DNA from 3 places in the Arthrobacter sp. P1_D4 genome. Region 3 is predicted to be linked to each of the others. Evidence: riboswitches for the same ligand, from Rfam matches in the RefSeq annotation. Region 3 holds a riboswitch; each other region holds the start of a gene.

Region 1 (9,727 bases), on a different contig from region 3:
TCCCGGCCGCGCCGCCGAAGCCGACGTTTCCGGTGCCTCCCGGGCCGCCGGCGTTGCCTCCCAGGTTTCCTCCGGCGGGCATGCCCCCGCCTGACCCGGTGATCCGGCCCAGGCCGTTGTAGCCGAACGTGAGTTCCAGGAAGCTGTTGGTCTCCGACCCTGCCATGTACGGCCGGACCGAGGCCGGGGTCAGCTGGAACAGGACAACGTAGCTTCCGGCCACGACGGCGATCCCGGCGGCGGCGGCCAGCAGGTGCAGGAGCCGGCGGCCGAGGGTGGCGGGCGCCGCCCACAGGTAGGCCAGGGCCAGCCCGGGAACGATCAGGAAGCCCTGCAGCATCTTGCTCAGGAAGGCCAGGCCGATGACCGCGCCGGCCGCGGCGAGCCACTTCCAGCCGGCCTTCTCGATGGCGCGGGTGGTGAGGTAGGCCGCCAGTACCAGGCACAGGGTGAGCATCGCGTCCGGGTTGTTGAACCGGAACATGAGGGCGGCCACCGGGGTCAGTGCCAGGGCGCCGCCGGCGAGCAGGCCCGCGGCCGGCCCGGACACCCGCTTGATGGTCAGGTAGAGAAGCCCGACGGCGGCCACTCCCATGAGCGCCTGGGGAATGAGCATGCTCAGGGCCGAGAAACCAAAGATCCGTCCCGCGAGGGCGGGGATCCAGAGTGCGGCCGGGGGCTTGTCCACCGTGATGGCATTGCCGGCGTCGAGGGAGCCGAAGAGCAGCGCGGTCCAGTCCTTGGTCCCGGCCTGGATCGCCGCGGCATAGAACGAGTTGGCGTAGCCGGTGGCCTCCAGATTCCACAGGTACAACGCCGCGGTGACCACCAGGAGCAGCCCTGCCGAAGGCCGCACCCAGCGGGGCTGCGGTCCGAACAGCAGCCGGTCCCAGCGGCCTTGGGTGGCCGGCGCCGGGGACGCGGGCAGATGGGGGGCCGTCCCGCCGTCTCCGGGCACCGGGTGTGGCTGTTCCTCGGCGGCCGGCGGGCCGCCGGCCGGGGAACCGCCCTGGGCTCCGGCGGTGGGGCTGATGGTTGCCGTCATTTACTTGGCCTTTTCTGTGCGGGGGAGGGAAGGGTCGGGGGCGCCGGGCGCCGGAACGGCAGCGGCGGGCCTGTGGCGGAAAACCACCAGCCGGAAGAGCAGGAACTTGACGGCCGTGGCGGCCAGGTTGGCGGCGGTGACCGTGAGCAGTTCAAGCCAGCGGTCCGGTGCCGCTCCCGACGCGGCGTGAACGACGGCGAGTGCGCCCGAGGTCAGGGCCAGCCCGATGCCGAAGACCAGCAACCCCTCGAAATGGTGGCGAGCCGCCTGGCTGCTGCCCTGGATGCCGAACGTGAAGCGCCGGTTGGCCGCAGTGTTGGCCACGGCGGTGGTGAGCAACGCGAGGAAGTTTGCCAGCTGCGGGTCCATGAACCCGCGGCAGAGCAGGAAGATCGCCAGGTAGGCCAGGGTGGAGGCCACCCCGATGCTGCCGAAGCGGACGAGCTGTCCGAAGAGGCTTCCGCCGGGGCTTTGTTCCTGGGCCCGTGAGGCGGCCGGCAGCGGTCCGCGGGCGAGGGCCGCGCGCAGGTCGGGAACCGGGATCCGGCCCGAGACCAGGTCCCGACTCAACCGTGCCATGCCGCGCAAGTCCGCGAGGGCCGTCTGGACGATGTCCACGCTGGAATCCGGGTCGTCGGTCCAGTCCACTGGGACTTCGTGGACGCGCAGGCCGCACTTTTCTGCCAGGACCAGCAGCTCGGTGTCGAAGAACCAGGCGTTGTCCAGCGTGTGCGGAAGCAGTTGCCGGGCCACGTCCGCCCGGATCGCCTTGAAGCCGCACTGCGCGTCACTGAAGTGGGCGCCCATGAGGGCCTGGAGCAGGAAGTTGTAGCTGCGCGAGATGAATTCCCGTTTGGGTCCGCGGACCACGCGGGAGTTGCGGGTCAGCCGCGTCCCGATCGCCAGGTCGGAGTGCCCGGAAATGAGCGGGGCAAGGAGCGGGCCGAGGGCCGCCAGATCAGTGGAGAGATCCACATCCATGTACGCCAGGACCGGTGACGGCGAAGCCAGCCACACCTTGCGAAGCGCGTTTCCGCGGCCCTTTTCTGCCATATGGACCACCGTCACTTCGCGCAGCTCGCGGGCTACCCGTTCCGCGGCCTTGAGCGTTTCGTCGGTGCTGGCGTTGTCCGCCACGGTGATCCGGAAGGAATGCGGGAAGGCGCCGAGCAGGTACGCGTGGAGCCGGCGCAGGCAGGCCTCGAGGTCCCGTTCCTCGTTGAAGACCGGGATGGTGACGTCCAGCAGGGGCGTGCTGGCGCGCGTATCAATGGCCGTGCGCCGGCCGCCGGGGCCGGTCAGCGCCCCGGCGATCGGGCCCGGGACGGGTGCGCCGGCCAGCGCAAGCCCCGAGGGTGCCTCGGGGGCCGCCGGGCCGGCCGGCGTCGCCGTGGAGCGGGGCAGGGTTCCTGTGGCCTGGTCTGTGAATGTCATGGCTCAACTTTCCCGGCGGCCCATATGAAGGCTTTAGGGTCAAGCTGTGCGGGGGCTGTGGAAGTCTGGCCCGCCCGGGCCGGTCCCGCAGTGGAGACGCAAGGAGGCCCCGGATCCACGTGGGCTGGTTAGGGCCGGTTTAGTACCAGTTGTGTGCGTAGTGGAAGTTCAGGGCGCCGCAGGGGGAGCCGTAGCGCGACTTGACGTAGTTCAGACCCCAGTTGATCTGGGTCCGGTAGTTGGTCATGTAATCGGCGCCGGCGCTCGCCATCTTCGAGGCGGGCAGGGACTGGACCACGCCGTAGGCGCCGCTGCTGGCGTTCGTGGCGGTGGTCTTCCAGTCGGATTCCTTGGTCCACAGCTTGTGCAGGCACTGCATCTGGCCGGGTGCCCAGCCATAGCTTCCCAGCTGGGACGCGGCGTAGGCCTGCGCGCCGGCGGGGTCGTCGATTGCGACCGGTGCGGGTGCCGGTGCGGGGGCCGGAGCGGCTGCCGGTGCCGGAGCGGGAGCGGGAGCTGCCGCGGGAACCGGAGCGGGAGCGGGGGCTGCCGCGGGAACCGGAGCAGGTGCGGGGGCTGCCGCTGCTGCCGGCGCGGCAGCAGCTGGGGCAGGGATCAGCGCTTCGGCTGCCTTAACCTCCGAGATCTGGGGAGCCACGTTCTTTTCCGCTGGAGCGCCCGGCCCAGCCACCTGGACCCGCTCGAAGTTGAGCTTGGCCAGCGGGTCGGCGATCGTGGCCGCCTGGCTCGCAACATTCGCCGTGTGGGCGCCCGGCTCTGCCGCCTGGCTGGCGGCGCCGCCACCCAGCAGCAGTGCGCACGCGGCGGTGACGACGGCGGCACGGCGGCCGGTTACACCGAGCCCGGCGGCGAACCGCGACAGGGCGGATGCCTGCTTGACCGGTTCGGCGCGGTGGCGCGACTTGGCTGCGCCAACTGAGCGGGAATGCGAACCGCCGTCAGGGCGTGTTTGTACCTGGAATTCAGTCATGGTGGCCTCTCAACGCCGGCGGAGTTAGCTGTCGGGTTCGGATGAGGTCATCCGGCCGCACGGAACATCACGTGTCGGCTTCACCCCGAGGGCGCATGAAAGCAGAATGCCCGGGAACTCTGGGTCCCCCGCCTCTGCCTGGTCCAGCGGAATCCGGGAAGCGGCAGAGTTTGGCGTCCGTCCGGATATGCGGCACCGATGGCGGCGCACGCTAACGACGCTACAGGACCTGGCCGCTTAAGTCACATTTTGGTAACAGGAGTCACAGTGCCGGGGTGTCGGGTTGCGCCGGGTTCACGGGCCGGCCGGTCCGGGCCGTTTGCGCCGACGGCGGCCGTTCCGGTTAAGCCGGCGGCCGCGCGGCGGGCAGCCGCACGGCGAACTCCGTGCGGCCCGGCCGGGACGTGACCTCGACTGTTCCTCCGTGGGCCTCCACGATCGACTGGACAATGGACAGGCCCAACCCGCTGGTGCCCTCGGACGTCGGCGCGGCGGTCGCCGTGCCGTGACCTCCGCGGCTGCCGGAAACGGCGCCGGAGGACGAGCGTGCGGGAGCCCCGGACCCGACCCTCGCCGTCGCGACGGCAGAATCGGCGGGGACGGCTGCGGGGTTCGACGCCGGATTGGTGCGCGAGGCGTCGGCCCGGGCGAAACGGGCGAAGACCCGGCCGATAAATTCCGGGGCGATGCCGCTGCCGTTGTCTGTCACGGTGACCACGGCACTGCCGTCAGCCGAGCGCATAACGCCCGTGACCACCTTGGTCCCGGGTTCCGTGTGCTTGCGCGCATTGGACAGCAGGTTGGCGAGGACCTGGTGAAGCTGGGTCGCATCACCGCGCACCACCACGGGCTCGTCCGGAAGTTCCAGCTGCCAGATGCGGTCCGGGGCCATGACTTTCTCATCGCTGACCGTCTCGATGGCCAGCTGGGTGAGGTCGACGTCGGAGATTTTGAGCGGCTGCCCCTCGTCCAGGCGCGCCAGCAGCAGCAGGTCCTCCACGAGCGTGGTCATCCGCTCGGACTGGCTTTGCACACGGGCGAGGGACCTCTCGCCGTCGGGGGTGAAATGCTCGGTCATCCGCATCAGCTCCGTGTAGCCGCGGATGGCCGTCAGCGGGGTGCGGAGCTCGTGCGAGGCGTCGGCGACGAACTGCCGGACCTTCATCTCACTCTCCTGCCGCGCCTCGAGAGCGTTGGAGACGTTGTCCAGCATCTTGTTCAGCGCGTAGCCCACGCTGCCCACTTCCGTTCCGGGATGGGCAGCCGACGTCGGGACGCGGACCCCGAGCGCCACCTCGCCGGCGTCCAGCGGGAGACGGGAGACGTTGGTGGCGACCTCGGAGAGCTGTTCCAGCGGCTTCATGGTCCGCCGGATCAGGGCCGTGCCGGCGAGCCCGATCAGCACGAGCCCGCCTGCGGACACCACCACCATGGTCCAGACCAGGGAGGCCAAGGTGTTTTGTTTTTCAGCCAGCGGGAGTCCGGTCACAATCACGTCGCCGTACGGTGTACGCGCGGCCGTGAGCCGGTAGGCGCCGGCCGAAAGGCTGCGGTCCACGGACACGCCGCTCGGGGTCAGGGCCAGGAGAACCTTGTTGTCGGAGGGGGAGAGGCTCTTGACCGCGCCGTCCCCGGCCAGGAATCCGGCCCTGCTGACTTCGCCGTCGACTATCCGTGCGTTAAGCGTCCCGACGCCCTGTCCCCGGGCTTCGAGGGGGTCGGGGCGCCTGCCCGAATCGTCCGAGGAGGGCCGGCCGAACTCGCTCGAACGGTGGGAGGCCTGGTCCAGCTGGGTGTCGAGCTGCCGGGTGAGGAAGAGGTCCATGGAGGCGTAGCTGAACAAGCCCACAGCGCCGCAGATGGCCACGAGCAGCGCCATGGCGACCAGGACCAGCCGGGTGCGCAAATGCCACGTCGACGGGTTGCGCCAGTCGCGTCCGGGGACGCGGGTCATGCCGGAAAGTGAGGGCACGGATCAGTCCGCCGGTTTCAGGACGTACCCGGCTCCGCGCACCGTGTGGATCATGGGAGCGTGGTTGGCGTCGACCTTCTTGCGGAGGTAGGAAATGTACAGTTCCACGATGTTCGCCTGGCCGCCGAAGTCGTAGTCCCAGACACGGTCCAGGATCTGGGCCTTGCTGATGACCCGTTTCGGGTTTTCCATGAGGTAGCGCAGCAGCTCGAACTGCGTGGCGGTCAGGTGCATTTCCTCACCGGCCCGGGTGACTTCGCGGGTGTCGACGTTGAGCACGAGGTCTCCCACCACGAGTTCGGCGGTGTCCATCGCGGCCACTCCGGAGCGCTGGACCAGCCGGTGCAGGCGCAGCAGCACCTCTTCCATGCTGAACGGCTTGGTGACGTAGTCATCGCCGCCGGCCGCCAGTCCGGTGATGCGGTCCTGAACGGCATCCTTGGCGGTGAGGAACAGCGCCGGCACCTCAGGCGCGAACGCGCGGATCCTGTTCAGCAGTTCGACGCCGTCGAACCCGGGCAACATCACGTCCAGCACCAGCACGTCGGGGCGGAACTCCTTGGCGAGCCGGACGGCTCCGGGCCCGTCCTCGGCCACGGCCACGGACCAGCCGGCCATCCGCAGCCCCATGCTCATGAGCTCGGAGAGGCTGGGCTCGTCATCCACCACGAGGGCGCGGATGGGGGAGCCGTCCGGATGCGTGAGCTGGGGAAGGTTGTTGGTCATGGAGTGCGAAGTGGCCATGGGGACAACTCTCCGATCTGCCGGTTAGGCGGGGCTTTGGGGACCCTGTGCGGCACCTGTGAATCCCAGCCTAGCGAGCTGGATGCCGTTGCGGGATCGTACGGGCCGCAACGGCCATGTTCAATCCGCCCTTCCCGTCCGGCAACGTCACAGGCCGGGCTGTCGGCCCGCACAGCCCAAGCACAGGATCGCTCACCACGCTGGGGTGAACACCGATCCGCACCCTAAAGGAGAAATACCATGAGCGGTCAGCATCCCGGAGCCGGTTCCGGAGCAGCCCCCGAGTCAGCCCCTGTACCCGCCCCCACGCCCACCACCGGCGCGCCAGCGGCGCCCGCGCCCGTAACCACACCCCGTACTGCCTGGCAGTCCGGCGCCGGACACACCGACGGCGGAACAGTCCAAACCGGGCACGCCGATGCCGGACACGCTGACGCCGGACAGGCTGACGCCGGACGCACCGGCGGCGGGCACGCCGAGGCCGGGCGGCCGGAAGCAGGCGCTGCCGGGGGCTGGGGCGCGCTTCCGGTTTGGAAGGTTCCGGCATCGGAACCTGCCTGGGGCATGCCCCGGCAGGAACCTGTCCCCGCCGCAGCCACAGGCTGGGGCGCGCCGGGAACTTCCGCCAAGACGGCCTCGGCGGCGAAGCCCTGGACCCTCAAGCGGGGGCTCGCCGTCGCCGGCGCCGCCGCAGTCCTGGCCGTCGGCGCCGGGGCCGGCGTCTATGCCCTCACCTCAAGCGCAACGGCAGCCACCGGTGCGGCCGGCGGGGCGGCAGCCGGCGGACCCGGCGGCCAGGGTGTCGCCCCAGGCGTGCCAGGTTCAGCACAAGACGGTTCCGCGCAAGGTGGTTTCGCGGGCGGCGGCATGCCGGGGCAGGGCGGTCCCGGCCACTTCGCTGCCGGTGGCATGGGCAGCGGGCTTTCCGCGGCAGTGCACGCCGAATACGTGGTGCTGCAAGGAAGCGCATACACCACGATGGCCGAGCAGTTGGGCACAGTGAGCGAGGTCAGCTCGTCCTCCGTGACGGTCAAGAGCAGCGACGGTTTCACGCGCAGCTATGCGCTGGGCAGCGACGTGGTGGTGAGTAATCTGCAACAGCGGCGCCAGCAGGCCGGCGGCACGGGCACGCAGCTGAGCGTCGCGGACATCGTCGCGGGCGGGACGGTGCGGATCGTGGCGGCCAAGGACGGTTCCGGCTACACGGCGGCCTCCGTCATGCTGGTCGCGGCGACAGCCACCGGCCAGTCGAACTGAACCGCCGCGGCCGGCATCGCAACCGTGGCTGGCCGGCATGGAACCTGGGGTCCATTGTTACTTGCACGTTTACATTGTTACGTTGCACACTTCAATTGTGAACAAGAACTCAACAGCACCTGCAGCCGCAGCTTCCTGGATCAGCACACCCGCTGGTACCGAGATGCGCTGTTGTCGAATGCACGCCTAACTTTTACACCCCTAAAGGTTTCTAGGCATTCGCCCCCAAGCCCAGAGTCGGGCGCCCCTCCCCAATTTCATTGCGGGGAAAGAAGCATTCGAGCCGCGATGACGGCCATTCACATTGAGGTAAGCATTCCATGTCAGTTGCATCCGGATACGTCCACATCTCCGTCCGTAACGCCAGCAAGGCCGGCCAGGCCTCAGGGATCCGCCAGGGCTTTGGCGGGCGCTCCGCGTTCGCCCCCGCCGGATCCGCGGGCAGCTTCCCCGCCCCCGGATATGCAGCGCAGGGCTACAACCCTGACTCCTACGGCCAGCTCCGTGCCGTCCCCCCCGCCCCCGCCACGGCACCCACCCCGGTGATCGCCCCGGGTGCCGGCAGCCCGGTCCGTCCGGCCCCCAGCGACAACGTCGCCCGCGGCTTCGTGCTGTACATGGGCATCGACGAGGAAACCGCGGCTGCAGCCGGCACATCCATCGCCAAGCTTGCCCAGGAAATCCGGGCCTACGCACAGTCGCTCGTGGCCGGTGCCGAAAGCTATGCCGCCGTCGCCGTCGCGCCGGCCAGTGCCCCGGGTTCCGCCCTCGACGTCGTCCGCTCGACCTTCGGTGACCCCACCGCGGGGGCCCGCCAGCGCACCGAGACCGCCCGCCTGCAGCAGCCGCAGGATCCGCGGCCTTCCGGGGTGCTGATCGACCTCGCCCGCCGTGAGGTGCACCTCGACGGCGAATCCCTGAACCTCACGTTCAAGGAATTCGAACTCCTGAACTACCTCGTGGAGAACGGCACCCGCACCGTGGGCCGCGACGAGCTCCTCGAAGGCCTGTGGCGGAACGCCGAAGAGGTCCCGAACGAGCGGACCATCGACGTCCACATCCGCCGCCTGCGTTCCAAGCTCGGCCGCCTCGCCAACACCGTGCGCACCGTGCGCGGCCAGGGCTACCGGTTCTACGAGCACCCCGAGGTGGTTGTCTGGGCCGCTCCGGAATACTCGATCTAGCTTCCAGCCCACGCAAAGCGCCCGTTCCCTGCCCAGGGAGCGGGCGCTTTCGCGTTTCCGGAAGCTTCAGTGGCTTTCCGCCGGCAGCCACATTCCCCGACGGGCGCATTGGGTGGGCTGGCTGACGGGCCTCTGCCGCCGCTGCTGGTGGGTCGCGGTTAGACTCTGTTGCCTTTTGGGGGTCCGGCGTAGTCTCGGACCGTTGAGCCGACTATTGGGAGGAAGACATGTCTGTTGCACGGATTACTACCCTGAGCGCGAACTCCAAGACCTCGTTCGATGCCGCCATCAAGGAGGGCATCGACCGGGCCAATAAGACCCTTCGCAATGTCACGGGGGCATGGGTGAAGGAACAGAAGGTCGAAATCAGCGACGGTGCCGTCGTTGCCTGGCACGTCGTGCTGGAAGTGACCTTTGTCCTTGAAGACTGAACGGACGCTGGTGGGATGCGCGCCCGTGGGCCAGCCGCCGCACTAGGATTGGGGCATGAGCGCGCATCACATCAAACGGCTGGTGATCATGCGGCACGCCAAGTCCGATTGGCCCGGCGGGGTTGCCGACCACGAAAGGCCGCTCGAAGAACGCGGCCACAAGGACGCCCCAGTCGCCGGAAAGTGGCTGCTCAAGCACGGCGTGGTCCCTGATTTCATCCTCTGCTCCAGCGCTTTGCGGACCCGCCAGACCTGCACGTGGGTGTGCCACGCCCTCGGAGACAAGGCGCCGACGCCCAAGCTCGAGGATGGGCTGTACGCCGCCTCCGCCTTGCGCATGCTGGCCGTCATCAACCACGTCCCTGACACCGTCACCACCCTCATGGTGATTTCCCACATGCCCGGGGTGCAGGACCTTGCGATGCATCTGGCGTCGCGCGACTCCGACCACGATGCCTACATGGACGCCGCCACGCGCTATCCGACCAGCGGGCTGACCGTCCTGGAAACGGAAAAGTCCTGGGCCGAACTGGACGGGCAGGACGCCAAGCTGACCCACTTCAAGGTCCCCCGCGCCAAATAGCCGCAGGTCCGCCCGGCGAGGGCTGCGGAATCCATAGCAACCTGCGCCGATCTGCGGTTTACTGATGCTGTTTAGTCATGTGGTTT
Region 2 (9,727 bases), on a different contig from region 3:
CGACATCGTCGCCCAGTTCTTCGCCATGTTCTCGAAGGTTCCCGGCACCAGGACCACCGGGTAGGGGTGGGCTGCCGAGGGCTTGCAGGACCAGTCATTCGCGCCGGGCGGCGAAACGTCAATGGTGTCGGCCTGGGCCGCCGGCACACCCATCAGGGATGCGCCAAGCAGCGCCAAGGTCGCAGCTGCCAGCGTTGCGAATGCTGCGGGCGTTTTCGGGCATGGCACGGATTACCTCTTCGGTTGGACGCGTCATCTGTGACGGTCTGTGGGAATGGAAGTGAGGTAGGGATCAGCCCCCGTTGTGATCCGACTCACGTCTCTCAATTCACGCTAGGGAAGGTGCTCCGCGGATCGCTCCAACATGCACGTTTGTGCATGCATTTTTCGACGGCAATGGTAAATGGTGACAGTTGGGGTCGCGTGGGGAGACTGCTGCACAGTTGTGCAGGTACGGGCATGCCGCCCGCCGTCGCCTCCGGCCACCTCACTCTCCGGTCACCTCACTCTCCGGGCGGGAAATCGTAGGAGGCGTGGATCGTCGCCGGCGCGGTGCCGTAGGACAGGACGATCTCGTCGTGCGCCTTGAACGGGAGGTCCCGGATCCCGGCGTCGAACTTCCGGCCGTTCACGTAAACGGTCCAGCCTTCCAGTGAACCCCCACCGGTGCCGGGGGCGCCGGTGCCACCGAGGACGCCCCACTCCGTCAGGAGCTGCCCGAGGGTGAAGGCCTGGCCGGCGGTGGGTGACTCGATGTGGACCACGCCCGTGGTGTCGTGGGTGTGCAGTGCTGAGATGCCGTTGGCCCTGTGGTCAGCTCCGGCGGTGATGCCGATATTTGCCGGCACCGCGATGGGCTTGCCTTCCTTCAGCACGTCCAGATGTGCGTGATAGTGGTCCACGTTGCCCTCCGCCGTCAGCACCGTGAGGCCGGCCTGGGTGATCCGGCCGGGCGCCCCCGTGATGTCTAAAGCAAAATCAGGGGCCGGCGCCGCGGATGCCGCAGGTGACTCAGGCGACGGTGCGGTAGATGGCGCAGGGGCGGCGCACCCTGCCACCCCCAGCGTCATGGCGGAAAGTGCGATGGCGAGTGTCAGCTTGGTGTGCATGGTTGCGTAAACCGCTTTCGATCGGAGGCTTGCCAGTTCAGTCTAGGCAGATGGTCCGGGCCCGCCGCCCAGGACGGCTTGGCACCGCGTTTCCGCCGGGAGCCGCGAGGGGAAAGAATGGGCAGGTGAGTGATGCCGGCGAATTCATCGACCTCTCGCTGCAGCGCGAAGCTTCCGGGCGCCGCGCTGAGCAGCTTCAGGCGCGGCTGGAAACGGAGCCGGCGGGCAGCGGCCTCCGGTTCTACGGCACGTCCGTGGGCGCCGTGCGCGGCACGGTCCGGGATGCCGGCCGCCGCTATCCCGGGCTGTCCCGCGATGAGGTCACTTTGCTGAGTTCCGAACTGTGGGGCTCCGGGCCCGGAGGCTCCGGCCGGGGGCCTGCGCCGGTTTTCGAGCGCCGGCTGGCCGCCGTGGTCCTGCTCCAGGCCAACGTGAAGCTGCTGACCAACTCCGACCTCACCCGGCTGGAGGGCTTCATCCGGCAGGCGCGGGTGCGGGACCTTGTGGATCCGCTCGCCGTCGACGTCGTCGGACCCCTGGTGGACGGACTCGATGTTCTGGCCAGGGTGCGGGCCGACAGCGTGCTGGACCGGTGGGTGCGCGAGCCCGATGCCTGGCTGCGCCGGGCCGCGCTTCTCTCGCCGTTGCTGGCGCTGCGCGCGGGCGCGGGGGACTGGGGCAGGTTCGTCCGGCACGCCAACGCGGTGCTCGGCGAACCGGGCGGCATGTTCGACGCCGACGGCACGGCTGTCCGGGATGCCGTCTCCCGGGTCCTGGCAGAGATGGCAAAGCGGAGGCCGGAGCTGCAATTCACATCCGTTGGAGAATGACGATCCGAACCTTCGCCGCCGGCTCGGCTTTGGTCCGGGCATGTAGACCTTCGGACTGTCAGGCCGTCGGACCCCCCGGATCGCCCTGCTCGACGGCGCTGCCGGAATTTCCGGACTTGCCGCCAGCATTTGCCGGGACCGCGAAAGTCCTCGCCGCCCGTGACCCGGCGACTGCGCTCGCGGCTATGGTGACAAGCGCTCCCACCAGCAGGGCCGCGGCCTCGCCTGGGAGCAGGACCTGAAGCTGCGTGCCGATGCTCGCCGCAGCCACCGGTACGCCAAGCTGCGCCGCTGACAACACCGCCAGCGACAGCGGGAGTCCCAGGAAAGCCAGGTCGGCGTGCGCCAGCAGGGCCCCGGCCCCCAGCAACAGGCCGAGGGCCATCATGTCCGGGTGCCCGGCCAGGTCCTTGAGCGTCAGCGATGCACCCAGCCACACGAAGAAGAGCGGACCCAGGAAGCCGTCGCTGAGCGCGAACAGTTGCCGGGCCAGCCGCCGCGGTTCGCCGACCGCAGCCATCACCAGGCCGAAAGAAAAGCCTGCCATCATCACAGACACATTGCTCCACGTCGCGACACCGGCCAGGGTGAAGAGCACGGCCAGCTGGATCCGTAGCTCCAGGGCAAACTTGCGGCTTTCCGAGAGCCGGTGCACGCGCCGACGGATTCCCTGGCGCTCCAGCCAGCGCAAGCCGACAAAGAGCACTACCGCGCACCCGGTCACCGCGAGGACACCCAGCGCCGCCTGGACTGCGTGGGGCGGATCCACCAGGAGCGGCAACGCCACAATGCAGGCTGTGTCGGCAATTGCCACCTGCGCTGTCATAGCGACGACATCTGGCCCGCCGAGGCGCAGGGAATCGACGATTGGAAGCACCAGGGCTGCCGACGAGGACGCCAGCAGCACGACGTAGAGGGGAGCATGTCCAGTCCCGAACAGCAGTCCGATGCCGGTTCCGACCACCACCGCTGCCGCTGCGGCCACCATCGCCCGGCGGGAGCCTTTGCCGAGGGCGCCACGGATGTGCGGATCCCGCACGGGAACGTGGGTGCCTGCCACGAACATCATCAGCGCAAACCCGATATTGGCCAGCAGGGTGAACGTCGGGTCCGCGGGGTCCACCAGGGCCAGCCCTGAGCGCCCGATCGCGATGCCGGCCAGCAGCTCACCCAGCATGACAGGCAAGTGCCAGCGCGCCGGCAGGGCCAGCAGGGGGCCAGCCAGGGCGATGACGGCGATCAGCGCCAGGGACAGGAAGGTCACGGTTCGCGGCGGCCGGCCGGCGCCGGGCCTGACCGCCGTTCCACCACCGCGTAGGCCTTGCCGTCCAGGAAGGCCCAGTCGTTGACAACCATGTACCCGAGCGCGTCCACCCGGTCATTGAGGATGTGCTCGTCGAAACCCCCGTCGCGCGGTTCCGCGTCCCAGGTGCTCACGTGGACGTCCCCGCCGTCGAGGATCAGCAGCTCGGTGTTGACGTCGAAATCCTCTTGGGGCTGAGTGCTCAACTGGCAGATGGCGACACAATGGCTGTTCATTTTCGGGCCTCCGCTTCCGGTGGTGCTGATGGCATCATCCTATGTTCGGAAACGGCGCCGCCCTATGGGCAAAATTGCGGCCCGGCATCATGGCTCCGTTACCTGAATGTGACTTTCGGGTGCGGTTCGCGCTACGGTTAATGAGTGCCTGTTGTCTCCGATACGGGCGCTCCCCAGCCGATTGCCTAACTCTGCCGCGGCCCGGGGGTAACTCGCATCAACGTCCGGCAGAGACGGGGAAACCACTTTTGACCTGCTGATATGCAGGTCTTGGGGTGAAGCCGCACAGTGCCCGCAACGACGGGCCCGGGAGTGCGGCCGGGTGCCTCCCATCCGAATCCGACAGCTCACCTCGCAGGCATTGGGAGAGGCTACATTTTTCATGACTTCAGTCAATACTTTTGCGCGCCATGCCGCCGTCCTCGCCGCCGCATCCGGCCTGGTCCTGACCAGCGGAATGGCGGCCAACGCCGCCACCGCCCCCGTGCAGCGTGACTCTGCTCCGGCGTCGAACGTCGACATCGCCGGACAGGTCAGTGCCCCCGTCAGTGCCGATTCAAACGTCAAGATCAGCTTCGATCGCCCCGCAGTGGATTCTGTTGCCGCGCCGGTCATCGAACAGCCCGTCGCGCCGGCTCCGGCTCCCACTGCAGCCCCGGCGGCGGCGGCCAAGGCTCCGGCCAAGCCGGTCATCCAGGTGCAGGCCGCTCCGGCAGCAGCTCCGGCAGCAGCGCCGGCCGCGGCGCCCGCGGGCGGACGCAACGCCATCATGCTCTCGGCCGCCTACAGCCAGGTGGGCATCACCCAGGACTGCACTGCCATGGTGGAAAAGGCCCTTGGCGCCGCGGGTAAGCCCGTTGGCGACATCGGTCCCCGCGCGTTCCTTGGCCTTGGAACCGTTGTAGCGACGCCGCAGCCCGGTGACATGGTGGTCCAGTCCGGCCACGTCGGCATCTACGCCGGCAACGGCCAGGTGGTCAGTGGCGGCATGAACGGCAAGAACCAGACCATGGTCCACCCGCTGTCCTGGCTCACCGCGACCGGCGGCGTGACGTTCGTCCGCGCCTAAGCCGCACGGCCCCGACCCGGGGCCAGACAGTCCGGAAAGACCGGCGGTCGAGTTCCCTTGGGGGCAACTCGACCGCCGGTCTTTCCTGTCTCCGCATTCGGGGGTCCGGGATCCCGATGGCATAGCTTTCCCCGGCGCAGGGTCCTCAGGGATTCCCGCTGCCCATGAGCGGAAGCGTCAATTTCATGACGGTTCCCTCGCCGCCCGTCGCGGCCACCTCGACGGTGCCCCCGGCCGCGACGGCAATCTCCCGGACCAGGGCCAGGCCGATGCCAAAGCTCCGCTGTCCCTGTGAGGTGCCGGTGCCGGCCGTCCGCACGAACCGGTCAAAGATCCGGGCCTGATCGACGCCGGTGATTCCGGTCCCGGAGTCCGCCACCGTGATCACGGCGCGCTTCTGCTCGATTGAGGTCGTGATGGACACGCGGCCGCCCGCAGGCGTGTGGGCCAGCGCGTTGTCCGCCAGGGCCAGCACGGCACGCCGCAGCGCATTCGTCTCGATCCGGGCCAGCGGCCGGGCAGCGGCAGAGAATTCCAGGCGCACCTGCCGCTGCTCTGCCACCTGCTGGAGGCTGCCGGCGACGCTGGCGGCAGCGTCGGCGAGGTCGGCAGGGGGCGCGGAGCGGTCCGGGGCCTCCGCGGTTGCCGCGAGGAGCAGTTCGTTGACAATCCCTGTCAGCGTCGCGGCGTCCTCCCGGATCCGGGCCAGGTCGTGGCTTTGCCTGGAGCCGGGCACAGTGTTGCGCTGGGCCAGCTGGATCCTGGTGTCCAGGATGGTCAATGGCGTGCGCAATTCGTGGCTGGCGTCCTGGACGAAACGCCGCTCCCTTGCCAGGGCATCACTGAGGGGACGAATCGCGCTGCGCGCGCTGAGCCACCCGACGATGCCGGCCAGCAGGATTCCCGCTACCCCGGCGATGATCATGGCTTCGAGGACATCCTTGGAATCCAGGTAGGTGTAGGCCGTCCCGGCCGTCGCCGAGCCCGGCACTTCAGGATGGGCCAGTTGGTTCGTGAGGTACAGTGCCGTGGCGGCGAGCAGCCCGAGAACCATGACCGCGCACGCAGCACTGATCCGCACCGCGACCTTGAGGGAAGCCTTGCGCAGGATGGAGTGGTCCGGATTTCCGCCGGCCGGCCAGCCGTCACTCATGGGCTTCGCCGATCTGGTATCCGAGGCCGTGCACCGTGCGGATCACGGCTTTGGAGATCTTCCGGCGCAGGTGATGAACATAGGTATCGATCACGCCGGGCTGTTCCGAGGCGTGGAAGCACGCCGCGAGGAGCTCATCCCGGGTGAAGACGCGGTCCGGTTCCGCAGCAAGGGCTGCCAGCAGCTGGCCTTCCTTTGCGGTCAGTGACACCGTTTGCCCGTAGACGGAACGGACGGAGCGCTGCGTTGGATCCAGTTCCCAGTCCCCGATCGCCACCGGTGCCGGGGCCGGGGGAGTGAAAGTCCGCGTCAGTGCGCGCAGGCGTGCTGCCAGTTCGCCGGCATCGAACGGCTTGGTCACGTAATCGTTGGCGCCGGCGTCCAGGCCCCTGACTTTTTCGTCGGCATCGCCCAGCGCGGTCAGGATCAGGATGGGCGTGGCAATGCCTTTCGACCGCAAAGCCGTGATGAGGGCGATGCCGTCCATGGCGGGCAGCCCGCGGTCCACCACCATGACGTCCCAGCTCCCGGTCAGCCCGTGGTGGAGGCCGTCGCGGCCGTTGGTGACCAACTGGATCCGGTAGTCCGGGTCCAGGAGCTCGGCGATGAGCGGTCCCAGGACGGCGTCGTCCTCGACGAGCAGCAGGGACGGAAGGTCAGTGGAGGTCATGTCAGCTATTCTTCCGCGGCCATTTCCTCAGTCCGCAGTCCGGCCCCAGGTTCTTCTGCCGTGTCGCCGGCGGCTTTGTCTGCGGCTGCGGCGGCGCGGCGGGAGTTCCGGCGGCGTTTGAGGAGCTGTACCACCCCCGGCACGACGGAGACGAGCACCATGGCCACGACGATGGCGTCGATGTTCCTGGCGATGATGTCAAAATGCCCCAGCCAGGTGCCAAGCATCGTCACGGAGGCCGCCCAGGCGACGGCGCCGGTGATATTCCACAGGGTGAAGGATTTGTAGTCATAGCGCGCGGTCCCGGCGGTCAGTGGAGCAAACGTCCGGACCATGGGGACGAAGCGGGCCAGCACGACGGCGGCCCCGCCGTGGTGGCGGAAGAAGTCCTCCGTGGTGGTCAGGTGCGCTGTCTTCAGGATCCGGGCGTCGTCCTTGAACCATCGCCGGCCAAATTTCCGTCCGAGCATGTAGCCGACCTGGTCCCCGGCGACCGCGGCCGCGGTGACGACGCCGATCAGCACTGGCAACGTCAGTTGCAGCTGCTGGTGCAGAAGTCCTGCGGTGAACAACAGGGAGTCGCCGGGCAGGAAGGGAAAGAGCACGCCCGATTCGATGAAGACCATCACGGCGATCACACCCAGTGCGGCCGGGCCCAACCCGGCGAGCAGGCTTGCCGGGTCCAGCAGGGACAATGTTCCGGCGGCGTGGACGGCCGGAAGGGAGGCAAAAACGTCCAGGACGGGCATTCTCATTTCTCCTCGGCGCCCAGCGGCCGGCTGCCCGAACGGGCCCGGATCCGCTCCGCTATCCGTGGCGCGAGAAGGTTCCACAGTCCCGCGAGCAGGACCACGGCTGCGCTCGAGGCCAGGAACGACGCCGCGACATCCGTGGGGTAGTGGACGCCGATGTAAAGCCGTGACCAGGCTACGACGAGGGCCAGGAACGACGCCGCGACGGCCGTGACCTTGGCCCAGCGGGTTCCACGGGCCAGGAAGTACACTGCGAATCCCAGTGCCACAGCAAAGGACACGTGGCCGCTCGGGAAGCTGTTGGAACCCGTTTCCGGAGCCAGGGGATCGAACAGCAGGGCAGGGCTGGGCCGCTGGCGGGCCACGAGGAGCTTGAAGAATTCACTTGCCACCCAGCCGGATGATGCCACGAGGCCGAAGGCAATCGCCTTGGCCAGGCCGCCGCGGAACAGCCAGATGTACAGCGCCGCGGCGCCGATCAGCGCGAGGCCCGCCACCGGGCCAAACACGACATTCAGCGCCATCGCGACGGCGGTCAGGGCAGCGGCGTGGTGCTGGCTCAGGTCCTGATCGACCCCGAGCTCGGCGGCGCTGAAGCCGGGTGTCAGCTGCGCCGCCAGGCCCAATGCCACGACGGCGGCCGACAGCAGGACGCCCAGCACTAACCAGTGGCGGACCTGGGGGAGGGCCCACAGCCGGGGACCCGCGGCGGGGCGCACGGCGTCGGGACGGCTTGGTGCTCCACTTCGGCTGAGTGCTCCAGCACCGCCCAGCGGCGCATCGCTCTTAACAGGGGCAGGTCCAGTCATGGGATCCTCCGGCTCGGGACAAGGGCGCCCGGACAGGCGACGACTCCCACTCTTCCGCCAGCCCGTTAAGAAACGCTTAAGAAAGTGACGCGTCGCCGGCCGCAGCGGTGTGCCGCAAGCCCGGCTGCTCCGTGCCGGCTACGCGGCGTAGCGCAACAGCGCCACCCCGTTGCCGAAGGCGCGCGTCTCCAGCAGCCGGAGATGGGCCATGCTGTCCGCAGCCTTGAACGGGGGCCGGCCCCGTCCGATCAGGACCGGATGGACGTACAGCCAGTATTCGTCGATCAGCCCGAGCCGCCGGAAGGTGTCGGCCAGTTCTGCCCCGCCCAGGGCCAGGTCCCCGCCCGGCTGCTCTTTCAGGGCCAGCACTTCTTCCGGCACCACCTCCCGGACCACGGTGGTGTTCCAGGCGGCAGATGTCAGCGTCCGGGAGTAGACGATCTTGGGCATGTCCCGCCAGATCCGGGCGAACTCGGCCATCACTGAGCCGGCGGCCGGGTCCTGGTCCGCGGTGGGCCAGAACTCTTCCATCAGCTCGTAGGTGACGCGGCCGTCAAGGAAGGCACCCATGGTGCTGAGCTGTTGGTTGAAATGGCGGTGCAGCTCGTCGTCGACCATGTGCCAGCTAATGTCGCGGTCCGGGCCCTCGAAGAATCCGTCGAGGGACACCTGCATGGCCAGGATGATTTTGCGCATCGCCGCTCCTTACGTTTTCACCAGCGTACGCCGCTGCTTCGGAGGGCAGACCCACTTTTTCCCGGAGCCGTACCCTTGCGCGGGAAGCCGCCAGGGGGAAGAATGCTGGAAGTCTATGGCCCCACCGCGGTCAGTCACCTTCGGGGAAGCATGATGCCTGCGAACGATTCGAACAACAGCACGGGGCCGGTCCCGAAGCCTGAGCCGGCGCCGCGCCACTACCGCTCCGGCGGGCACCGGGCCAACGACGGTTCCCGGCCCGGTCCGCGGTCCCTCGCCCGGCGTGCGGGAAGGACCCGGCGACAGTATCTGACGGCGGCCGCCGTCGCACTCGCCCTTGTGGGTGCCGGCGTCTATGCAGGCGTCCAGGCGGCGCTACCCGTTGACCCGCCGGCCGCTGCAGCGACGCCGCCGGCGCCGGTCACGGATGCCGGCCGGACCGTTCCGCCTGCGTCTGACCTGCCCGCAACTGCTTCGCCAACTACTGCTTCGCCCGCGGTCGGCGCCGTCTCGGCGGCCGCCGGGAAGCCCGCTGAGATCCCCGCCGTGCCTGCCGTCGCGGTCCCGGCCATTGACGCGGAACTGGACAGCCAGATCAACGGGATCATCGCGGCCAACGGTGCCTATGCCCTGGGGGTGTCCTTGATCGATGTCTCCGACGGCGTGGTCCATGGCTATGGGATCCAGGACAAGTTTGTGGCCGCCAGCACGGCAAAGATTCTGGCCGCGTCGGCGTATTACCACCTCGTTGAGACCGGCCGCGCCTCGCTGACCGCCCCCATGGGCAACTCGACGGCCGGTACCCAGATCCGCCGGATGGTCCAGCAGAGCAACAACGACTCGTGGGCACTGATCCTGCGGGCGGTCGGCGCGCGGGGCATCACGGATTACGCCGCCTCGATCGGGATCACCTACGACCGCACGGTCAACCTTCTGACGCCCGCAGAAATGGCGAGGACCCTCCAGTTGCTCTACACGGGACAGCTGCTCAATGCCCGCAACACCGCCCAGCTCTTGTCCTATATGCAGAACACCAACTTTGAGACACTGATCCCGCCGGCGGTTCCGCCCGGAGTAGGGGTTCACCACAAGTACGGGCT
Region 3 (9,727 bases):
ACCAAAAGTAGGCATTCACAAAATCATTAGACCGTGAGAGAATCATGAATGTGTGAATGCGGCAATCGCTTCGTGTACGGAAGTCAGCCGTGCGAAGCAGAGGCAGCCGTCCAAGCGCCATTGGGGGGATGAGTGGTAGCGGTCCGGTAGGACCGCTCCCACTCAGCCTGTTTAAGGGGTTTTCCGGTTGTTCCCGACAACATTCGGATTCCCCGACACTGCCGGCCGGATTCCCCTGCAGGAAAGGCGGCGGCAGGCTGCCCTGGCTGTCAGCGCACAAACCTCAGCGTGACCAGCTGGAAGGGCCGCAACGTCAGCTCGGCGGAATTGCCGCCCGCCGTCACTCCCGGAGCATCGACGGGCCGTTCCAGCAGATCCACGGCATGCAGCCCGCGGACCGGGAAATTGGCCTTCACCGCGCCGGTGGACCGCTCCCCCAGTGCTTCGTAGAGCCGGACAATCACATCCCCCGAACCGTCTTCAGCGAGTTTGACCGCTTCAATGACAAGGGCCTGGTTGAACACCGTGACCAGCGGCTCCACCCCGTGGGCCCCATGCACCACCCGCGGTGCCAGGTTGGTGCGGTAGCCCTCTTCGACGGCGTCGGCGATCGTGGCGCCCGGACGGACCGTGACGTGCAGCTCGTGCCTGCCCTGGTCCGCGCCGGGATCCGGAAACTTCGGTGCCCGCAGGAGCGAGAGCCGCACTGTGGTGGTGGTGCCGCCGTCGTCCTCCCGGACGTTGCGGGTGACGTCGTGGCCGTAGCTGGAAGCGTTGGAGATCGCCACCCCATAGCCCGGCTCGGCGACGTGGATCCAGCGGTGGGCGCAGATTTCGAATTTCGCGGCCTCCCAGGACGTGTTGACATGGGTCGGGCGGAAGACGTGCCCGAACTGCGTCTCCGCCGCCGACCGGTCGGCCCTGACATCCAATGCAAAGCCCAGCTTGAGCAGCTTTTCGCTCTCCTGCCAGTCCACGGCCGTGGTGATCGCGAGCGAGTCTGCACCCGGCGCGAGCGTAATCCGTTGGGTCACCGCGGAGGACCCGGCCATCCGCTCCACCACCACGACGGCGTCCGGGCTTTCGCCCCGGTGGTCGCGCTCTGGTGCCACCGAAAGCGCCTGGTCCAGACGGACGACGTTCCTGCGGTAGAAGGCGTCGATGTCCCACGCGTCCCATTCATTGGGCGTGTCCCGGTGCAGCTCCAGGAGGTTTCCCACCTCGCCGGGAGCAATCGCCTCTCGTCCGGAGGCCCGGTCCGCGAGGGAGACCAGCAGTCCGCGGGCATCCACCACGGCACGGATGATGCCATTGTCCAGGATGTAGCCGCCGCCGTCCTCAGTGATCTCTACCGGCTGCCCGGGCCGGACCGGTTCGGCAGCCGCCAGGGCAGGCACGCCCAGGCGCTCGTGCGGGGCAGCGTTGAGCAGGAATTCCCGGCTGCCGGTGCCGAGGGCCGCCGCCGCGGCGTTCGTGATGACCGCTTCCAGTCCCCGTTCGACGGCGGCATAGTTCCGTTCGGCGTCCTGGTGGACCCAGGCGATGGAACTGCCCGGCAGGATGTCGTGAAACTGCTGCAGCAGAACCAGCCGCCAGAGGCGCTTGAGCTCCGCAGCCGGATAGCGGTGCCCGGTCCGCACAGCCGCCGTGGCACTCCAGAGCTCGGCCTCCCGGAGGAGGTGCTCGCTGCGCCTGTTCCCCAGCTTGGTCCTGGCCTGGCTGGTGTAGGTGCCGCGGTGCAGTTCCAGGTACATCTCCCCCACCCAGACCGGCAGGGGCTCATACTCGGCCTGGGCCTGGCTGAAGAAGCTGGCCGCCGAGCCGATCCGCACCTTCGGAGATCCTTCCAGATCCGCCGTGCGCTGCGCTGCGGCCAGCATCTCGCGGGTTGGGCCCCCGCCGCCGTCGCCGTACCCGAACGGAACCAGCGACGTGCCTCCGCGTCCGTGGTCCCGGTAGTTCCGTTCTGCGTGCGCCAGGTCCCGGGCACTGAGGTCGGAGTTGTAGCTGTCCACAGGTGGGAAATGGGTGAAGACCCGGGTGCCGTCGATTCCCTCCCAGTTGAAGGTGTGGTGAGGCATCCTGTTGACCTGGTTCCAGGAGATCTTCTGGGTCAGGAACCAGCGGCTGCCTGCGGCCTTGATGATCTGCGGCAGGGCGGCGGAATACCCGAACGTATCCGGCAGCCACGCCTCCTGGCAATCGATCCCGAATTCGGCCAGGAAGAAACTTTTACCTTCGAGGAACTGCCGTGCCATGGCCTCGCCGCCGGGCATGTTGGAGTCGGATTCGACCCACATCCCGCCGACGGGAACGAACCTGCCGGCGCGGACCTTGTCCCGGATGCGCCCGAAGAGCTCCGGATAGTACTCCTTCATCCACGCGAGCTGCTGGGCGGAGGAGCACGAAAAGATGAAATCGGGATTCTCGTCCATCAGGGCGACGACGTTGGAGAACGTCCGGGCGCACTTGCGGATGGTCTCCCGGACCGGCCACAACCAGGCCGAATCGATGTGGGCGTGGCCCGTGGCCACGAGCTGGTGCGCCGAGGCATAGGCGGGCCGGGACAGGGCATCGGCCAAGGCGGCCCGTCCGGCCTCCGCGGTCCCGGCAACGTCGTCGGGGTCCATGATGTCCAGCATGCGTTCGAGCGACCGCAGGATGTCGTGGCGGCGGGGCAGGTCCATGGGCAGTTCGTGCATGAGCCCGCTGAGCGTGAGGATGTCCTGCTGCAGTTCCCAGACAGTCTGGTTGCGTTCGGCGATGGCGATCCTGCCGAGGCGGTACTTCGGCTCGCTGCCCGACGTCGCCTTGTCGCCGTAGGGGGTGGCGGCGAAAGTCCAGTTCTGGGACAAGTCGGGGTTGGCCGCGGCTTCGACGTAGAAGTCAACGGCCATGCCACTGCCCAGGAGCTTGAGCGGGATGTACTGGTTCCGTGGCGAGATCGCCTTGATGATGGTCCCGTCGGACCGCCAGGCAATGCCTTCGCACTGGAAACCCGGGAGGTCGCCGCTGAAGCCGAGGTCCACGAGGACTTCCACGGAGGTTCCGGCCGCGGTTCCCCAGGCGTCCGGCACCTCACCCCGGAGCCGGAGCCACTTGGTGCTCCAGGGCCGGCCCCAGGCCACGCCGTGTTCCTGGGGCGTGAACTCCTGCCGCAGGGCCTCGAGCACCGGCACGGGTTCGTCCGGTGCGTCCCAGCTGCTCAGCGTCAGCGGCACGTTGCGCGGGTAGACGGCCGGGCCGATCCGGTCACGCAGAAAGCGGTCCAGCCGGACTTCCGTAAGACGGCGGTCGTCGTGCAATGTGATCCTCTTCAGCGCTGGGGGGTCCGATCGACTCCAATCGATGGATAAAACTTACGCCGCGGAGAACCCATTGGCCAACTGTTGCCCCTAGCCGGCGGCAGGCGCCGGAACCGCGACGCGTTGCTGGCCCGCGTACACGTTCAGGCTGGTCCCGCGGCTGAACCCGGCCAGTGTCATCCCGCTGGCCTCGGCGAGCTCGACGGCCAGGCTGGAGGGGGCACTGACAGCGGCGAGGACCGGGATGCCGGCGAGGGCCGCCTTTTGGACGAGCTCGAACGATGCCCGGCCGGACACCTGCAACACGGTGCCCCGGAGCGGGAGCAGGCCCTCGCGGAGCGCCCAGCCCACCACCTTGTCCACCGCGTTGTGCCGGCCCACGTCTTCGCGCAGGCACAGCAACTCGGCCGAGCCGTCGTCGGAGATCCTGAAGAGCCCGGCGGCGTGCACGCCGCCGGTGACTTCGAAGACCTCCTGGGCGGACCGGAGGGCGTCCGGGAGGGCCGCGAGCGTTTCGACGGGGACGGTCAGCGGATCGTGTGCCGGGCTGTAGTGCGAGGACTTCCGAACGGCATCGATCGAGTCAGTGCCGCAGATGCCGCAGGAACTGGAGGTGAAGACGTTGCGTCCGGTCTCGGGCCGGACGACGTCGGGCCTGAGCTGCGCCTCCACCACGTTGAAGGTCTGCATGCCGTCGGCGTCTTCGCCGGCGCAGAACCTGAGCGAGACCAGCTGTTCGGGTGCCCAGATGATCCCCTCCGAGACGAGGAAGCCTGCGACGAGGTCGAAGTCATTGCCCGGCGTTCGCATGGTGACGGAGAATGACATGTTGCCGAGCCGGATTTCCAGCGGTTCCTCGACGGCAAGGACGTCCTCCCGGTGCCGGACCGGAAATTCGAGGGCCTGCGGGGACCCGTCCAGGACGATCTTGTGCACCTTGCGGCGCTGTGTCACACGGCCCATCCGGTGCTCCTAAGCAACATTGTGTGCCGCTGTTTGAAGCTAGCGGCTGTTTGAATCTTTGGTTGGTTCCATCATTGTAAGTGCCTGATCCTGGCGGCGTGCCTTGTCCCGGTGCCGTCGCAGCAGGCCAGGGCTCAGCCCAAAAGGGCACTCCAGTCCACCGGACCGTCGCTGGCCGCGGTTTTCCTGGCGGTCCGCTTCGCCGCCGGCTTCTGTTCGGCGGCCGCCGCCGAAGCGTCAGGCAACGGCGCACTCCACGGGAGGGCGAAGGCGGGGACGAGTTCCCCCAGCTGCACGCCATGGGGCGGGACCACCAGCACACCGTCGGCGGCGGCCAGCCCCCGCATCATTCCGGGGCCGGTGTGCTGCGCCGGCGATGCCATGCCGTAGAGCAGCCGGAAGGGCATGAGCCGGGTCCGGCCCGGGTCGGCGTCAATCGTCGAGCCGCAGAGCACCTCGCTGAGCGGGGGGATCACGCCGTGCCCGAGTGCCGCCAGGAGTGGGGCACCGATCGTGGACAGCGCCATCATGGCCGCGAGCGGGTTTCCTGGCAGGCCAAGGATGTAACGGCCGTCCGGCAGTTCGGCCAGCACGGCGGGGTGGCCCGGGCGCATGGCGATTCCGTCGATCAGCAGGCGGCCGCCGAGCTCGGCGACCGAGCGCCTGAGGTGGTCTGTCCCGGAGCGCCCCGTGCCGCCGGTGGTGATCACGACGTCGGCAGGCAGGTTTTCACCGGCAGGATCGGTGTCCTCGAGGGCGGCGAGCCACTCGGCGTAGGTATCGCCGACTTTCACTTCTTCGGTGCAGATCCCGCCGAGCATTCCCACCACGGCGGCCAGTTGGGGTCCGAAGGTGTCGCGGACCTGCCCGGGTGCCGGTATCCCGCTCGTCACGACCTCGGAGCCAGTGAAAACGAGGCGGACCACGGCCTTGCCGAGCACGGGAAGGGCGTCACTTCCGGCCAGCGCGGCGAGCGCCAGATGGGCCGGATTCAGGACCGTGCCGCCCTTGATCAGGACGTCCCCGGCGGCGGCTTCCTCCCCGGCCTTCCTGATGTGGTCGCCGTTGCGCGGGTCTCCCGGCTTCGCGGTGCCGCCCAGCTTCAGGACGGGCAGGCCGTCGTCGTCGGCGTCGATGATGCCGCTTTCGCTGCGCAACACTGCCTTGGCCCCGGGCGGGATGAGGCCGCCGGTGGCGATCGGGCTGGCCTGATGTGGTGCCAGGCGCTGACCGGGTTCGGCCAGGATCCAGGGCCCGCTGCCGTTGACGGCCCAACCGTCCATGGCAGAGGAAGCGTAATGGGGCATGTCCTGCCGGGCAACGACGTCCGCCGCGAGCGTCCGGCCAAGCGTCTGCCGCAGCGGAACAGGGGCGGCCGGGATGGGAACGGCGCACTCGAACGCGAGTTGCCGGGCCTCCTGCCACGTGTGGGCCAGGTGCCTGTGCGGCTCCGCGGCAGTGTCCTCGTCCCCTGAGTCCTGGTCCGCGGTGTCCTGGTGCGCGATGTGAGGGCCTCCAGGGCCGTCTACGAGAGCCTCTCCACCGCCATCTCTGACGCCATTTCCGCCGCTATCGTTGACGCCATCTTCACCTGCGGCGGTGGCGGGGCCATTGCCGTCCGGGGCCGCAGCCGTCATGCCCCGGAAGTTTCGGCGGCTGCGTAGTCCTTGGCGAGCCGGCGGGCCACGGCCATCGCGGACTCCATGGACACGGAGTCCGTGGCCTGCCCGGAGCCGGAGGCCAGGCCGGCCGCAAAGCCGGCAATGAATGTGGTCAGCGGTGCCGCCGGGCGCACCACGGAATGGGCGGCCACGCCGGCCAGGGCGAGGACCTCATTCACGTCAATCTCAACGTCGTCCAGCTCCAGGGCCTGGAGCAGGGCACGGCACCAGTCTTCCAGTGTTTCGTCCTGGCTTTTCACCGTTTGCCTCCATGGTCGAGTTCAGCTGTGCAGAGCCGGGCCGGAGCCCGGACCGCCGTCGGGAATCCTGCCGGATACCCCCAGTGCGGACGCGTCATCCCAGGTGTCGACGTCATCCGTGGAACCCGGGGGAACGCGAACTTCCCGCACGTCCAGCCTAGCAAGAAGGGCGAACACCGACGCGTTTTCCAGCCGGTCCCGGGACGCGGCGTCCGCGACAGAACGTTGTAGCACGGCCGTGCCATAAAAGCCCACGAGCGGCTGTTTCCGACTGTCGGCCGAGACGGCCATGACGCCGTCGGCCCCACCCCTTTCCGGTGTGCCTGCAGCAGACGCGGCCAGCGCCTCGGCCAGGGCACGGACCGCGCCGGCCGACCGGGGCATGTCACACGCCAGGACGAGGGTATAGGGCGCGGCTGCTGCGTGCCGGCTCGCGTGATCGGCGGCCAGGGCGGCCAGCCCCGCCGCGATGGCTGCGGCCGGACCCGCGAAGGGCGGCTCTTCCCGGCAGGTCAGGACGCCGCCGGGCAGGCCCCCGGGGTCGGGGCCGACGACGACGGTGCGCCCCGCCGCGCCCGCGGCCCGCAGTGACCGCTCCAGGAGGGTGGCGCCGTCGTAGATCAGCCCGGATTTGGGCACGCCGCCGAGGCGTGAGGACCGCCCCCCGGCGAGAATGATAGCATCGAACTCCATCGGTTCAGCCTAGCGCGGCGCCAGCGGCCACTGAACAAGCCGTAATGTGCGCCGGCAGCGTCTTCACCGGCTGATCAATCAGCTAGGAGGCCGATCAGGCAGCCGATTCAGGCAGCAGGAACGGATCCCAGGCCGGCGTCGGCTTCTCGAGTTCCTTGATCTGCCAGATGGCACCTTTTGGCGGGCCCGGAACAAAACCGATCTTCCAGCCCATCTCCGCCGGCGTATGGTCGCTCTTGGCGTTGTTGCACCGCAGGCACGCCGCCACCAGGTTCTCCCAGGAGTCGGCTCCGCCCCGCGATTTGGGCTGGATGTGGTCGATGGTGTGGGCAGCCTTGCCGCAGTACGCGCAGCGGTGGGCATCCCGGCGCAGCACGCCGCGGCGGCTCACCGCAGTCATCGTGTTGTACCTTGGCCGGATGTAGCGGTTCAGCAGGATCACGGACGGGCGGCCCAAAATGTCCTGGGGGCCGACCACGGGGTCGTCCCCTTCGGCCACCACGCTGGCCTTTCCGGTCAGGACAAGGACGAGCGCCCGGCGGAAGGTGATGACCGCCAGCGGTTCATATCCAGCATTCAGAACGAGAGTGCGCATCCGCATACCTCTTCACGGCCGCACCCGCCAGCGGCACGAGGGCCGGCTGCCCTCTGCATGGTCGGGCTATGGATCGACAACACAAGAGTAAACACTCAAGTGCCGGATCACCGAATATTTTTTCACCGGCGCGGTCCTCAGCGCGGAAAGTTCACTGCGCGGCAACGCGAAAGACCCCCGCCTGGAGGCGGGGGTCTTTCGGAATGCTGGGGTTCGTGCTTAGGCGCCGACGCGGATGAAGACCGGGCCGGAGCCGACGTTGACGCTGTACAGCGCGGTGGTGCCGCCGTTCCAGCCGCCGTGCACTGCCATGCCGTTGCCTACGTAGACCGCGATGTGAGCCATGCCCACGCCGCCGTTCTGGTAGTAGGCGAGGTCGCCCGGGCGTGCCTCGGCGGCGCTCACGGTGCGGCCCAGGGACAGGTAACCTGCCGGCCAGCCGTGGTAGTGGATGCCGGCCGCGGCCAGGGCGTTGGTGGCGAGGGCGGTGCAGTCCTGCGCCACGCCGATCTGTGCGTAGGCAGCAGCGGCGATGGTCGCGCCTGCGCCGCTTCCGATGCCCGCGGGGGCCTGGGCAGCGACGCCGCCGCTGACGCCAAGCTCGGTGCCGCCGGCGCGGGTGGCTGTAGCCGTGGCCGTGGCGTCCTGGACCTTCACGACGGGCTTGGGAGCCTCGACGACGGGAGCCGGCGTGGTGGTCACGGCGGGCTTCTCGTAGGAGATCGCGATGGTGGAAGCGGCCGAGATGGTGGCCGGAGCTGCGGACTGGACTTCCAGGGCCGAAGCGGAGGTGGATTCGCGCTGAACATTGGTTTCAGCAGCGTTGGCTGCGATTCCGCTGGTCAGGACCAGACCGGAAGCTGCGGCGATGACCGCGGCCTGACGGCCCATGCCGCCGGCGTTGTCGCCGACAGCCTTAGCAATTACAGCCAGCGAGTTGGTCTTGGTGACCTCGGCGCGGTGCCGTGCAACGTTTGCACGAGTAGTCATTAAGTTCTCTCTTTCGTGATCCTTGGACCGCGCGCTTTCGGGCACGGACTGAGGACGCTCCGGCATCTTGGGGGTACGCCGGATCGCCCCGAAATGGGTTACTTAGCGAAGGGTGTACTGCGAAGACGCGCCAAAAGCGGAAACTGCATGCTGTCCGGGCTCGGTAGCGATTGAGCCTGCGGAACGTGATCCAATCCGGGCGCCGGCAAGGGCGGCACGTGATGTGGATTCCAGCGGGCTCGACAGAGCCTCGCCGGTGCGCATGCGCGCAGAATTATGGCGTGAAGACACGAAAGTAGCCTCTCCCAATGCCTACGAGGTGAGCTGTCGGATTCGGATGGGAGTCACCCGGCCGCGCTGCTTCCTGGGAAGCTTTGCGACTTAACCCCAAGGCCTTCTTTCGAAGGCCAAAATTGGTTCCCCCGCCCCTGCCAGACGATGTAATGCGAACGGACCTTGAGCGGTGGCAGAGCTAGGCAATCCACTCAAGAGCGCCAACTTCGGAAAAGTTGGCGTGCTTCAAACCCTACAGCAGTCCTGATCCAATGTCACATTCAGATCACGGCGTGTCACAGGAAGTTGAGAGCAGCCCATCGTCTTTTTAGAGCCAGCCGAGCGGGTCAACGACATCGCCGTTGACCATCACTTCAAAGTGGAGGTGGCAGCCCGTGGAGGCGCCGGTGGTTCCGCTCATGGCGACGACGTCACCGCGGGAAACCTTCTGGCCGACCTTGACCGAAGCCGAGGACAGGTGGTTGTACGTGGTCTCCAGGCCGTTGCCGTGATCGATGACCACGCGGTTCCCCCCGCCGAAGGGATGCCAGCCGTTGAACGTCACGGTGCCGCTGGCGGCCGCGTGGACCGCCGTGCCGCACTGGGCGGCGAAATCCTGGCCGCGGTGGAACTCCCCCGCGCCCCCGGTAATGGGGCTGACACGGTAGCCGAAGGGCGAGGCCGTGACCAGCTGGTCGAGCGGCGCACCCAGGGTGCCGGCCGATGCCGCGCGGGTGATCGTGCCCACAGACTGGGCGCTCAGCAGCTGCTTGAGTTTCCCGTCCGGATCGCCCTTCGTGGTGACGGCCGTGCGGTTGAAGTCGACCTTGGCGGCGGCGGCAGCGGTGACATCCGGCTGCACGGCGGCGGAGAGCGCGCCGGATCCGCCCGGATTCGAAGCCATCACCGGGCTCGTGACGGGGACCGTCACGGTAAGAACCAGACCAGTTGCGGCCAGTGCGATCCCGGCCTTCTGCCCGACTCCGC

What was found. A riboswitch is a leader RNA that binds a small molecule or an ion and turns the genes downstream of it on or off. The one in region 3 is predicted to bind cyclic di-AMP.
Region 1: linked by a shared signal. The riboswitch ahead of AC1D0A_RS14215 (aggregation-promoting factor C-terminal-like domain-containing protein) and the one ahead of AC1D0A_RS18380 (NlpC/P60 family protein) in region 3 are both predicted to bind cyclic di-AMP.
Region 2: linked by a shared signal. The riboswitch ahead of AC1D0A_RS05070 (hypothetical protein) and the one ahead of AC1D0A_RS18380 (NlpC/P60 family protein) in region 3 are both predicted to bind cyclic di-AMP.

What each region holds. Positions count from the first base shown of each region.
Region 1 covers NZ_JBFUAU010000013.1:180,556-190,282, forward strand. Annotated here, with positions in the region: gene AC1D0A_RS14205 (glycosyltransferase family 39 protein) at 1-1,045, opposite strand, end outside; gene AC1D0A_RS14210 (bifunctional glycosyltransferase family 2/GtrA family protein) at 1,046-2,479, opposite strand; gene AC1D0A_RS14215 (aggregation-promoting factor C-terminal-like domain-containing protein) at 2,619-3,470, opposite strand; cyclic di-AMP (ydaO/yuaA leader) riboswitch at 3,470-3,629, opposite strand; gene AC1D0A_RS14220 (sensor histidine kinase) at 3,814-5,424, opposite strand; gene AC1D0A_RS14225 (response regulator transcription factor) at 5,446-6,186, opposite strand; gene AC1D0A_RS14230 (hypothetical protein) at 6,427-7,443, shown strand; gene AC1D0A_RS14235 (winged helix-turn-helix domain-containing protein) at 7,764-8,627, shown strand; gene AC1D0A_RS14240 (dodecin family protein) at 8,855-9,058, shown strand; gene AC1D0A_RS14245 (SixA phosphatase family protein) at 9,114-9,641, shown strand.
Region 2 covers NZ_JBFUAU010000003.1:169,562-179,288, forward strand. Annotated here, with positions in the region: gene AC1D0A_RS05045 (esterase/lipase family protein) at 1-153, opposite strand, end outside; gene AC1D0A_RS05050 (hypothetical protein) at 504-1,109, opposite strand; gene AC1D0A_RS05055 (DNA alkylation repair protein) at 1,235-1,939, shown strand; gene AC1D0A_RS05060 (cation:proton antiporter) at 1,998-3,203, opposite strand; gene AC1D0A_RS05065 (hypothetical protein) at 3,200-3,448, opposite strand; cyclic di-AMP (ydaO/yuaA leader) riboswitch at 3,651-3,853, shown strand; gene AC1D0A_RS05070 (hypothetical protein) at 3,861-4,547, shown strand; gene AC1D0A_RS05075 (sensor histidine kinase) at 4,693-5,700, opposite strand; gene AC1D0A_RS05080 (response regulator transcription factor) at 5,693-6,370, opposite strand; gene AC1D0A_RS05085 (DedA family protein) at 6,376-7,119, opposite strand; gene AC1D0A_RS05090 (phosphatase PAP2 family protein) at 7,122-7,931, opposite strand; gene AC1D0A_RS05095 (dihydrofolate reductase family protein) at 8,070-8,627, opposite strand; gene AC1D0A_RS05100 (serine hydrolase) at 8,778-9,727, shown strand, end outside.
Region 3 covers NZ_JBFUAU010000020.1:25,102-34,828, reverse strand. Annotated here, with positions in the region: gene AC1D0A_RS18415 (hypothetical protein) at 1-11, shown strand, start outside; gene AC1D0A_RS18410 (alpha-mannosidase) at 270-3,305, opposite strand; gene fdhD (formate dehydrogenase accessory sulfurtransferase FdhD) at 3,396-4,268, opposite strand; gene AC1D0A_RS18400 (molybdopterin molybdotransferase MoeA) at 4,403-5,905, opposite strand; gene AC1D0A_RS18395 (DUF6457 domain-containing protein) at 5,902-6,189, opposite strand; gene mobA (molybdenum cofactor guanylyltransferase) at 6,211-6,882, opposite strand; gene AC1D0A_RS18385 (HNH endonuclease) at 6,977-7,477, opposite strand; gene AC1D0A_RS18380 (NlpC/P60 family protein) at 7,697-8,467, opposite strand; cyclic di-AMP (ydaO/yuaA leader) riboswitch at 8,763-8,932, opposite strand; gene AC1D0A_RS18375 (M23 family metallopeptidase) at 9,069-9,727, opposite strand, start outside.